DNA from 2 places in the Halomonas sp. DP5N14-9 genome. Region 1 is predicted to be linked to the other one. Evidence: predicted binding sites of a transcription regulator. Region 1 holds the regulator's gene; the other holds the start of a gene.
What was found. The regulator PhoB, encoded in region 1, activates phosphate uptake and scavenging genes when phosphate is short. The targets are predictions, from matches to a motif close to TGTCATANNNNTGTCANA.

Region 2: a site for PhoB is predicted at 2,056-2,073, ahead of KUW00_RS20440 (PhoX family protein). Genes of this name have one in related genera too.

Annotation. Positions count from the first base shown of each region.
Region 1 covers NZ_JAHVHR010000001.1:73,802-78,880, reverse strand. The annotation lists gene KUW00_RS00395 (YnfA family protein) at 1-204, shown strand, start outside; gene phoR (phosphate regulon sensor histidine kinase PhoR) at 379-1,707, opposite strand; gene phoB (phosphate regulon transcriptional regulator PhoB) at 1,768-2,457, opposite strand; gene ubiA (4-hydroxybenzoate octaprenyltransferase) at 2,572-3,465, opposite strand; gene KUW00_RS00375 (chorismate--pyruvate lyase family protein) at 3,729-4,367, opposite strand; gene KUW00_RS00370 (FAD-dependent oxidoreductase) at 4,529-5,079, shown strand, end outside.
Region 2 covers NZ_JAHVHR010000035.1:149,629-154,707, forward strand. The annotation lists gene KUW00_RS20430 (DUF1989 domain-containing protein) at 236-952, shown strand; gene KUW00_RS20435 (hypothetical protein) at 1,169-1,891, opposite strand; gene KUW00_RS20440 (PhoX family protein) at 2,216-4,345, shown strand; gene ppk1 (polyphosphate kinase 1) at 4,688-5,079, opposite strand, start outside.

The DNA of each region.
Region 1 (5,079 bases):
CTGATGGCCTTCGCCTGGCTGCTCAGTCAGACCGATGCCGACTACGCCGGGCGTGCCTTTGCCGCTTACGGGGGCGTCTACATCGTGGCGTCGCTGGGCTGGCTGTGGTGGGTCGAGCAGCGCCTGCCGGATCGCTGGGACCTGATCGGGGGAGTGCTGTGTCTGGCGGGTGCCGCGGTCATCCTGCTGGGGCCCAGGAGCTGATGGGAGCACGCCCTGTTCGTTCTGGCGGGGCCTAGGCGCTGTCCGAAAAGTCGACGAGCGAAGGTTAGACAAGGCAAAAATCGGTGAGAAAGCGCAGTTTACGGGGTGTAAATGAGCATTTTGATCCGATTTTTAACGCCGTATTACCGAGCGCAGGCACTTTTCAGACAAGCCCTAGTGCACAGCGCCGGCGCGGCCGAGCGCCACCGGGTCGGCCGCTGCCAGCCGGCTCGAGGGAAAGATGCAGCGGAAGGTTGCGCCCTCGCCGAGTCGGGAGTCGATATCCAGGCGTGCCTCGTGGCGCAGCAGCACATGCTTGACGATGGCAAGCCCCAGGCCGGTACCACCGGTGGCGGTGCTGCGGCCCTTGTCGACCCGGTAGAAGCGTTCGGTAAGGCGTGGCAGGTGCCTCGGATCGATGCCTTCGCCGTCGTCTTCCACCTCGAGGCAGGCGCCTTCGCCGTAGGCACGCCAGCGTAGCGTGATATGGGCGCCGTCACCGGCGTAGCGCACCGCATTGAAGGCCAGGTTGGAGACCGCGCTGTGCATCTCCTTCTCGCTGCCGGTGAGACTGCGCGATTCTTCGACGACGACCTCGATCTGCTGGCGGCCGCCTGACAATGCCTCGGCGTCGCGCTTGACCGCCTGCAGCAGGGTGGTGGGGTCGAGGCGAACGTGGTCGCTGCCGCCCTGGTCGTTCTCGAGTCGTGACAGCAGCAGCAGGTCGTTGACCAGATTCTGCATGCGGCGCGTCTGGCTCTGCATCTGGGCGACCCCCTTGCCCAGGCGTTCCGGCAGCATGCCGGCCATGTCGCTGTAGGTCTCCAGGTAGCCGGTCAGCACGGTCAACGGCGTGCGCAGCTCGTGGGAGACGTTGGCGACGAAGTCGCGGCGCATCTGTTCCAGGCGATGCAGACGGGTGATATCGCGGGCCATGACCAGGCGTTCATCGTCACCGTACAGGGTGATCTGGAACTGCAGGATCATGTTCTCGTCGATGGGGGAGGGCAGGCTCAGCGGTTCGCGGTAGTCACGGGCATTGAAGTAGCCGACGAAGCGCGGGTCGCGCAGCAGGTTGGTGATGTGCTGGCCGCGGTCCAGCGCCGGCTTCAGGCCGAGCATGCGCTCGGCAGAGCTGTTCCACCACTCCAGGTCGCCGTGGCGATCGAGCATCACCACGCTGTCGCGCATCGCCTCGGACGATTCCTGGATACGCTGCAGGGTCGAGCGCAGGCGGCGCTGGGTGATCCGCTGGCCTTTCTGGTAGCGATAGAGGCGATCGAACAGCTCGCCCCACAGGCCACTGGCGGTGGGAGGTTCCTGCTGGGGGCGGTGGGTCAGCCAGTCGTGCATCGCGTGCAGGTTGCGCAGGTGATAGCTGAGCCCAAGCGCCAGGCCCAGGCCGATGCCTACGCTGGACAGCGAGAAGGGCCAGCCCAGCAAGGCGCCGAGACCCACCAGCACGGCCAGGCGCCAGACTTCTCGTCTCCACAGACGACCCACGTCAGTTCTCGGCTCCGTTCACCTCATCCCTCCTGGTGCTGCGTTGCGTCGATGGCTCGCTCAGACCTTGGCCGAAAAGCGATAACCGGTACCGCGTACGGTCTGGATCAGTTGCTGATGGGGTTCCCCCAGGGCCTTGCGCAGGCGGCGGATATGCACGTCGACGGTACGTTCTTCCACGTAGACGTTGCCACCCCAGACCTGATCGAGCAACTGGCCACGGGTGTAGGCGCGCTCCTGGTGGGTCATGAAGAACTGCAGCAGGCGATATTCGGTGGGGCCCATGTCCAGTGACTTGCCGTCGACGCTGACGCGATGGCTGACCGGGTCGAGCTTGAGGCCTTCCACCTCCACCGGGTCCTCGACGCCCCGCGGAGTGGCGCGTCGCAGCACTGCCTTGAGTCTGGCTACCAGTTCTCGCGGCGAGAATGGCTTGGTGATGTAGTCGTCGGCGCCGGCTTCGAGGCCCTGGATCTTGTTGTCCTCCTCACCCTTGGCGGTGAGCAGGATGATCGGCAGCTCTGCGGTGGTTTCCTCGCGCTTGAGCCGGCGGGCCAGTTCGATGCCGCTGGTGCCCGGCATCATCCAGTCCAGCAACAGCAGGTCGGGCTGGTCATCGACGATGATGGCGTGGGCGGCCTGAGCATTGTCCGCCTCGAGCACCCGGTAGTCGGCCATTTCCAGCGCCACCGCGATCATTTCGCGGATCGGGGCTTCGTCATCGACGATCAGTACGGTCTTGGCGGTCATCCCGGGAGCCTCTTGGTCAGGGTCTTACACTCGACGGTGACAAATGACACCACGTCAATGTGACAATTAGATGACATTGTATCCATTGTCGAGCGACCGAGACGGGCATTTCCCTCACCCGAGGGAGGGATAGAGGCTCAGTCCGAGTCCGGCGAACAGCAATAGGCCCGACCAGTGGTTGTTGAGAAAGGCCTGGAAGCAACGGTCGCGGTCACGGCTCTTGATCAGCCGCTGCTGGTGGACAAAGGTCGCGCCCATGGCCAGCCAGCCGAGCCAGAAGAAGCCGCCCAGCGCCAGCAGGCTGCCGGCCCAGGCCAGCAGCCCCAGGGTAGCCAGCTGCAATAGCGCAATGATGCGGGTGTCCCAGCGGCCGAACAGCACCGCGGTGGACTTGATGCCGATCTTGAGGTCGTCGTCGCGGTCCACCATGGCGTATTCGGTGTCGTAGGCCACCGTCCACAGCACGTTGGCGGTAAACAGCAGCCAGGCGACCATCGGGACTTCGCCGAGCACCGCGCCGAAGGCCATCGGAATGGCCCAGGAGAAGGCCGCGCCCAGCACCACCTGGGGGAAGTGGGTGTAGCGCTTCATGAAGGGATAGCTGGCGGCCAGCACCGCTCCGATCAACGACAGCCACACGGTAAAGCCGTTGGTTAGCCAGACCAGCGCGAAGGCCGATCCCAGCAGACACACGAACAGCACCTTGGCCTCCCGCTCACTGATGCGGCCGGTAGCCAGCGGTCGGTTCTTGGTGCGTTTGACGTGGCCATCGAAGTGGCGATCGGCGTAGTCGTTGACCACGCAGCCCGCCGCTCGCATCAGGTAGACGCCGGCGACGAAGATCAGCAGGGTGTCACGGCCCGGAATGCCCTCGGAGGCCACCCACAGCGCCCACAGGGTCGGCCACATCAACAGCCAGGTACCGATGGGGCGGTCCAGACGCATCAGCGCCAGAAAGTCGGGAATTCGGTTCAGGTATCCAGGGGGACGCAGCAGCGAACGATCCATCGGTCTCTCTCATGCTCTGGCGCAGGTCAGGCGAAAATGAGGCGTAAGCCGGGCAAAAGTCGCTTCTCGGAGAAACATCGCCGAGAAGCCTTGGCGCAGCCTAGCGCGAGCCGACGGCCATGACCAGCAAGGCGAGCCCAGCCAGGCTCGACCGGCACGACAAGACCAGTAGGCCATCATCATTCGTACAGGGCTTCGGCGGGCTACCGTCAGCCCACGCCATGGTTGGCGCCTCGGTGTCCGAAGAGGGCGACAACAGGGAGTCAGCCGGTGGCCGAGGCGGCTAGCGACAACGCCCGGCCCATGGCCGGCATAAAGCTCTCCTGCACCAGCAGCACCCAGCCGCTGTGACGAAATACCGAGCGGCGTTGCCACAGCCCGGTATAGCCGTGGATCGGCCTCGAGTTACGGCCGATCTGAATGGCGCTGCGCTCGAGATCGGGCTGGCGAAACAGCCAGCTGCCGAGAGAGGTCTCGCCGAGGCCTTCGAAGGGAGCGTCGTGACGCTCGACGATCGGTGCCACGCTGCGCGCCACCACCCAGGGCTCCTCGTCCACGCACAGGGCGACCTCGCGCAGCCAGGCCTGCTCGTCGCTGGCCAGACCCAGCACGTGGGCCTCGTCCGGCCACGGCAGGCCCTTGGCCTCCGCCAGCAGGCGTACGCGAAAGTGCCCGGCGCCTGCCGCCTCGATCAGGCGTTCTGTCAGGGAGTCCCGCGAGGCCAGCCAGGCGTGCCAGTCAGCGGGCACCGCGATGCCACCGGAGGCCAGCGACACCCAGCCGGGGTCGACGATATCGGCCGCGTCGGCATTCGGCGAAGCGGCTGTGGCTGGCGCGGGATTACCCGGTTCGGACCCCGAGCGCTCCCCCAGGGAGCGGAATGTGGAAGGAAGCTGTGTCATGCGGCCTCGGCAGGGCTGTCGTCACCGGAGGGCGGTGCTCCGGTCGGTCGGCGCATAGTGTACCATGTGGCCCAGCACTCACCCGCTGGTGTGGCCCCGTGCGGGCCGGCCCAGCTTCAACAGCGACCGCCCGGCGGTCGTCGGCAGAGTCGAAGGAAGCGATGCAAGGACCCTTGACCATCATCGGTACCGGCATGGCGGGCATAGGCCTGGCACGCCAGGTGCGGGCGCTGGACGCCCACCGACCGATCACCCTGATCAGCGCCGACTCAGGCGATGACTATTCCAAACCGCTGCTGTCCACCGGCTTCGCCAAGGGCCTGGCGGCGGACCGGCTGGCCGCGCGCTCGGCGCTGGAACTGGCCGATCAACTGGGCGCGGTGGTACGTCCCCACACCAGGGTCGATGTCATCGATCTGGCGTCGCGCACCCTGAGCCTGGGCCAGGAACGCCTGCCCTGGTCGGATCTGGTGATGGCCACCGGTGCCAGCCCCGTGGCGCCCTTCGAGATTCCCGATGCCCTGGCCGGACGGGTGTTCTCGATCAATGATCTCGACGACTATCGGCGTTTTTCGGCAGGCCTCGAGGCGCTGGGGCGCCCGGCTCGGGTGGCCATCGTCGGCCTCGGACTGGTCGGCTGTGAATTTGCCAACGATCTGCACGCCGGTGGTCATCGCGTCTGCCTGGTCGGCCCTGAACCCTCGTTGCTGCC
Region 2 (5,079 bases), on a different contig from region 1:
GCGCACCTCCGTGACCGCTTCTACGATCGTCCCCTGCTGGGTACCAGATGCTCGGCAACAGATGTGATTCCCTGTCCAGCAAACGTCTGTATTGCAGAACTTGAAATAAGAATAGTCTCGCGGGATGAGAAATTTGCGCGTCTCGCCGTCAGAGGGCCGATGTGGTGAGAGGGAGTGTCTGATTTCCAACAATGTATTCTTCATGATAAGTCGGAAAAATCAGTGAGCGAGGTGGATGATGGGTGGTTATATAAGTAGAGATAGGGAGCCTGATCTGGCGGCTTCTTTCGGTGCGCTGGAAGAAAAACAGTTGTCAGTGAGCCAACCGCTTGCGCGCAATGGTGTTCTGCAGCCAGGAAAGGTCTATTTCATTCCCGCGAGGTGTGGCGCTGCCGTTGTACTGGAAAAAGGGCAGATGCTTACGCTGATTAACGTAAGTGGATTGCAGGTCTGCGATATGTGGGCTTTCAATACGAGTGATCCAGACGAATTTCTATCCATGGAACATACTCGAACCCATCTTGGGCGCTTGGTGCCGGTTGTCGGTGACAGTATGGTTTCCAATAGAAGAAACGAGATGCTGGAACTAGTGGAAGATACTTCGCCTGGGGTGCATGACACATTGATTGCCGCCTGCGATATCAATCGCTATAGACAGCTTGGCGTAAGCGAATACCATGACAACTGTGTTGATAATCTTCGAATGGCATTGCTTGCCATCGGCAAGGAGGTTTCGCATGTTCCATCACCATTCAATGTGTGGATGAATGTTCCACTTGATGGTGATGGCTCACTGACATTTGTGCCACCCGTGGCCAAAAGAGACGACAGGATCGTGTTCAAGGCAATGATGACCTGTTACGTAGTCATGTCATGCTGTCCCCAGGATATTACGGCGGTCAACGGAGTTGGTAGCCAAACGGAAAGTATAGGAGTCATGCTCGGAGATTGAAGAAACACGGGATAGATGGCGATGCACTGCAACTCCGCCGCCGGCGCTAAAGGTTCTCATTTCGTCGGAGGTAAACTCCAGCCTTTGCGCTCCGGCGGCATCCGGCTCGTCATCGCTCACGATATGACTTCAGCACTCCCTCTCGTCGCTTCAAACGCCTCTACACGTTTTTTGGGCCAGCGGCAGCGAAGTTTAGCGATAGCGATCACGCTGCCTCTACGCGGGCTCGGGCTTCTTCTCCCTTGGCTGACCCTCACCTCCGATGTCCGAGGGCACCAGTGGCAGGTCCTCGGGCAGGTGGCGGGCACAGAAGTCCAGGCAGTCGAGGCCGTTGACGGCCTGGGGGGCCAGTGGACAATTCCATGGCGACTCGCGCAGCACTTCCGGAAGATGGTCGCTCAGGTCCTCCATGTCCTGACTCTTGGGCCAGCACAGCCAGCGCTCCCGTTCAGGGGTCTCGGGGTGGCGCCACTTCAGCATCCAGTCGTCGCCCCAGGGCAGTACGCCCAGGGTGTCGGGTTCGGGCGGCGGCAGACCCTGGAAGGCGCTGGCCCACCAGCGGGGCGAGAGGTGATGGCGTCCCAGGCGTCGGCTGCACTGGGCCAGCAGGGTACGCTGCACCACCATGACATCCAGGGCGCTGTCATCACGATAGAGCACATGGAGCGCGAGAGTGTGCGGTATTACGCAAAGCTCCCGCTCAACCAGTTCATCCAGTGACTCCCTGCTGTCGACCTCCTCGGCCAGGGCGCCGTCCAGCGTTACCAGGGTAACCGATTGTGGCGGTATGACGAGACAACAGGGAAGTGCCTGGTCGAGGCATGAAAGCGATTGGACATTGGCGGCGCTGCCCCGGTCGAGGCTCTGTTGATCGACACAGTGGACCCAGTACCAACGAGGCTCGGGATCTTCGTCGGCTGAAGGGGCGCGTTGGGGCATAAGAAGTATGCGCTGATGTCGGTGTCCCAGATTCCACATGGTTCTGGTCCTGTCGATAGCGATTGTTGGTGCACTGTGTCGACGAGCGAAGCCATTTTCTTTCACCAACTGTTACTCTTTTTACAATAGCGCTACTTCCTGTGCTCTGCGTCAACCTCGTCTATCGTCATACGAGTGTCATCTGGACTACCTAGTGTTGTCGGCGGACCGCCGTCGCCCCTGTGATCGACTTTCCCCTCCGATACCCGAGGCCGGCAACAGTGACTGGCACCGACAGCCCACGCCTTGACGGCGAACAGAGGGCTGCAAGAAGAGGACTGCGCAATGAGCAAGGAAATTGAAGATCATCGTCTGTTGAACCCCAGCCGTAATGAACCCTTCTCCTCGGTGCTCGACCGTCGTCTTTCCCGGCGAGCGGTGATGAAGGGTGGCATGGGCATGGCGGCCATGACCATGCTGGGAAGCTTTGGTCTCTCGGCCTTCGCCAACGAGCCGTCGTCAGGGATGGCCAAGACGCCGCTGGCGCTGGCCTTCGAGTCGATTGCCGGTTCGCGCAGCGACGCCGTGGTGGTGCCGCCGGGCTATACCGCCCAGGTGCTGGTGCCCTGGGGTACGCCGCTTGACGACAGCGCGCCCGAATGGAGCGAGGATCTGACGATGACGCCCCAGGCCCAGGCGGCCAGCGTCGGCATGCATCACGACGGCATGCATCCTTTCGCGCTGGATGAGAGCACGGCCTCCGAGCGCTTCCTGCTGGTGATGAACAACGAATACATCGACGAGAACGCGCTGTGGGCGCCCCAGGGCGGCCCTACCAACATGACCGAAGGCAAGCGTCCGGCGGACGAGGTGCGCACCGAGATCAACGCCCACGGGGTGACCGTGGTCGAGGTGAAGAAGGACGCCGATGGTCGCTGGAGCCACGTCAAGGGTTCCGCCCATAACCGTCGCTACACCAGCGCCACCCCGATGCACCTGTCAGGGCCGGTGGCGGGCAGCGACTACGTCAAGACCAGGTATTCCCCGGGCGGCACCCAGGCTCGCGGCACCAACAACAACTGTGCCCACGGCTACACGCCCTGGGGTACCTACCTCACCTGCGAGGAGAACTGGCCGGCCTACTTCGTCAAGAACGAAGGCCGTACCCTGGACGATGACCGTCTTGGCATCGCCAGTGGTCGCGGACGCTACGGCTGGGAGACCGCCGCGGGTGATGACAGCGAACGCGACGACGAATTTACCCGTCTGATCGGCGACCCCGTCGCCGACGACGCCAGCGGTGACTACCGCAACGAGCCGCGTCAGTTCGGCTATATCGTCGAGATCGACCCCTATACCGGCAGGCAGGCGATCAAGCGCACGGCGCTGGGCCGCTTCCGCCACGAGGGCTGCTGGCCGGGCAAGCTGGTAGCAGGCGAGCCGGTGGTGTTCTACTCCGGTCACGACTCGCGCAACGAGTACATCTACAAGTTTGTCTCCGAGGCGGCCTGGGACCCGGCGGATGCCATCGCTCCCGGCGCCGAGGCCGATCGCCTGGCGATCGGTGACAAGTACATGGACAGCGGCACCCTTTACGTCGCTCGCTTCAACGCCGATGGCAGCGGCGAGTGGCTGCCGCTGACGCCGGACGCTTCCACCCAAGATGGCCGTACCCTGGCCGAGGCGCTGGAACTCGACGCCGATGACCTGGCCGGGGTGATCATCCACACCTGTGACGCCGCCGACCTGATGGGTGCCACGCCGATGGATCGCCCGGAGTGGGGCGCGGTGGACCCGTCCACCGGCGAGGTCTACATGACCCTGACCAACAACTCGAAGCGTACCGAAGACGGCACCGAGGCGACCCTGACCGGCGACGGCGACAACATCACCGCGCTGGGCAACGGCTACGCCACGGCACCGGTCAATGCGGCCAACCCGCGGGCGAACAACGAGGCCGGTCAGATCATCCGCTGGCGCGAGGGCAGCGATGCCACCGCCTTCGACTGGGAGGTATTCGTGTTCGGTGCCGCGGCCAGTGACCAGAACAACCTGTCCGGGCTGACCGCCGACAACGAATTCGCCAGTCCCGATGGGCTCTACTTCGATGAGCGCGGCGACGGCCAGGGCATCCTGTGGATCCAGACCGACAACGGCTACGAGGGCGTCACCGAGAGCACCAATGACCAGGTGCTGGCGGTCGTGCCGGCGGAGCTCGAGCGTGCCGATGGTGCCGCCGCAGTGATCTCCGGGGCCAACCAGGACAAGCTCAAGCGCTTCTGCGTGGGCCCCAACGGCTGCGAGGTCACTGGCATCTTCCCCACGCCGGACAAGACCGCGCTGTTTATCAATATCCAGCATCCGGGCAACTGGCCGGCCAGTGACGACGCGACCCAGGCGTCTGATGCCAGCGTGCGACCGCGCGCCGCCACGGTGGTGATCCAGCGCGAAGACGGCGGCCAGATCGGCGTCTAGGACGTGTCCGAAAGGTGTCGGCTTGCGTCGGCCTTTCGGGAAACCTCCAGGGGCGTTGTCGACGTCTGACGTCTTGCGCCGCCCCAGCACCCCGGCTCCCTTTTCAGGGAGCCGGGGTGTTTTTTCTAGGGTCTGGGTGTCCAGGGCTGGATGATCGGCAGCCTGAAGCGGGAGGCGGTTGGTCCGGGAACCGCTTGGGTCGGCCAAGGCGCAGCTCGAGCGGCAACCGGCAGCCGTCAGGACACATGACGACAACATGAAAAAGCCCCTCGCCAGCGTCGCTGGCGAGGGGCCTGGGTGGTGTTATCGACGCGCCGATGGCGCGTCAACGCGGGGCGTTATTCAAGCGCGAGCGGCGTAGGCGTACAGCAGCGTTTCCTGGGCGGAGATCGGTGCGGCCTCGCCCGGGTCCTGCTTGATGTAGGTGCCGTCGGCCTGCAGCAGCCAGCTCTGGCAGTTGTCGACCAGGTAGGTCTCGAGGTCCTTGCGCACCCGGGCGGCGAGCTTCTTGTCGAGCAGCGGGAAGCAGGTCTCGACCCGATGGAACATGTTGCGCGCCATGAAGTCCGCGCTGGAGCCCCATATCTCGGGCTTGCCGTCGTTGTGGAAGTGGAACACCCGGGTGTGTTCGAGGAAGCGACCGATCACCGAGCGCACCCGGATATTTTCGGAGATACCGGGCAGGCCAGGGCGCAGGCAGCACATGCCGCGGATGATCAGGTCGCACTCGACGC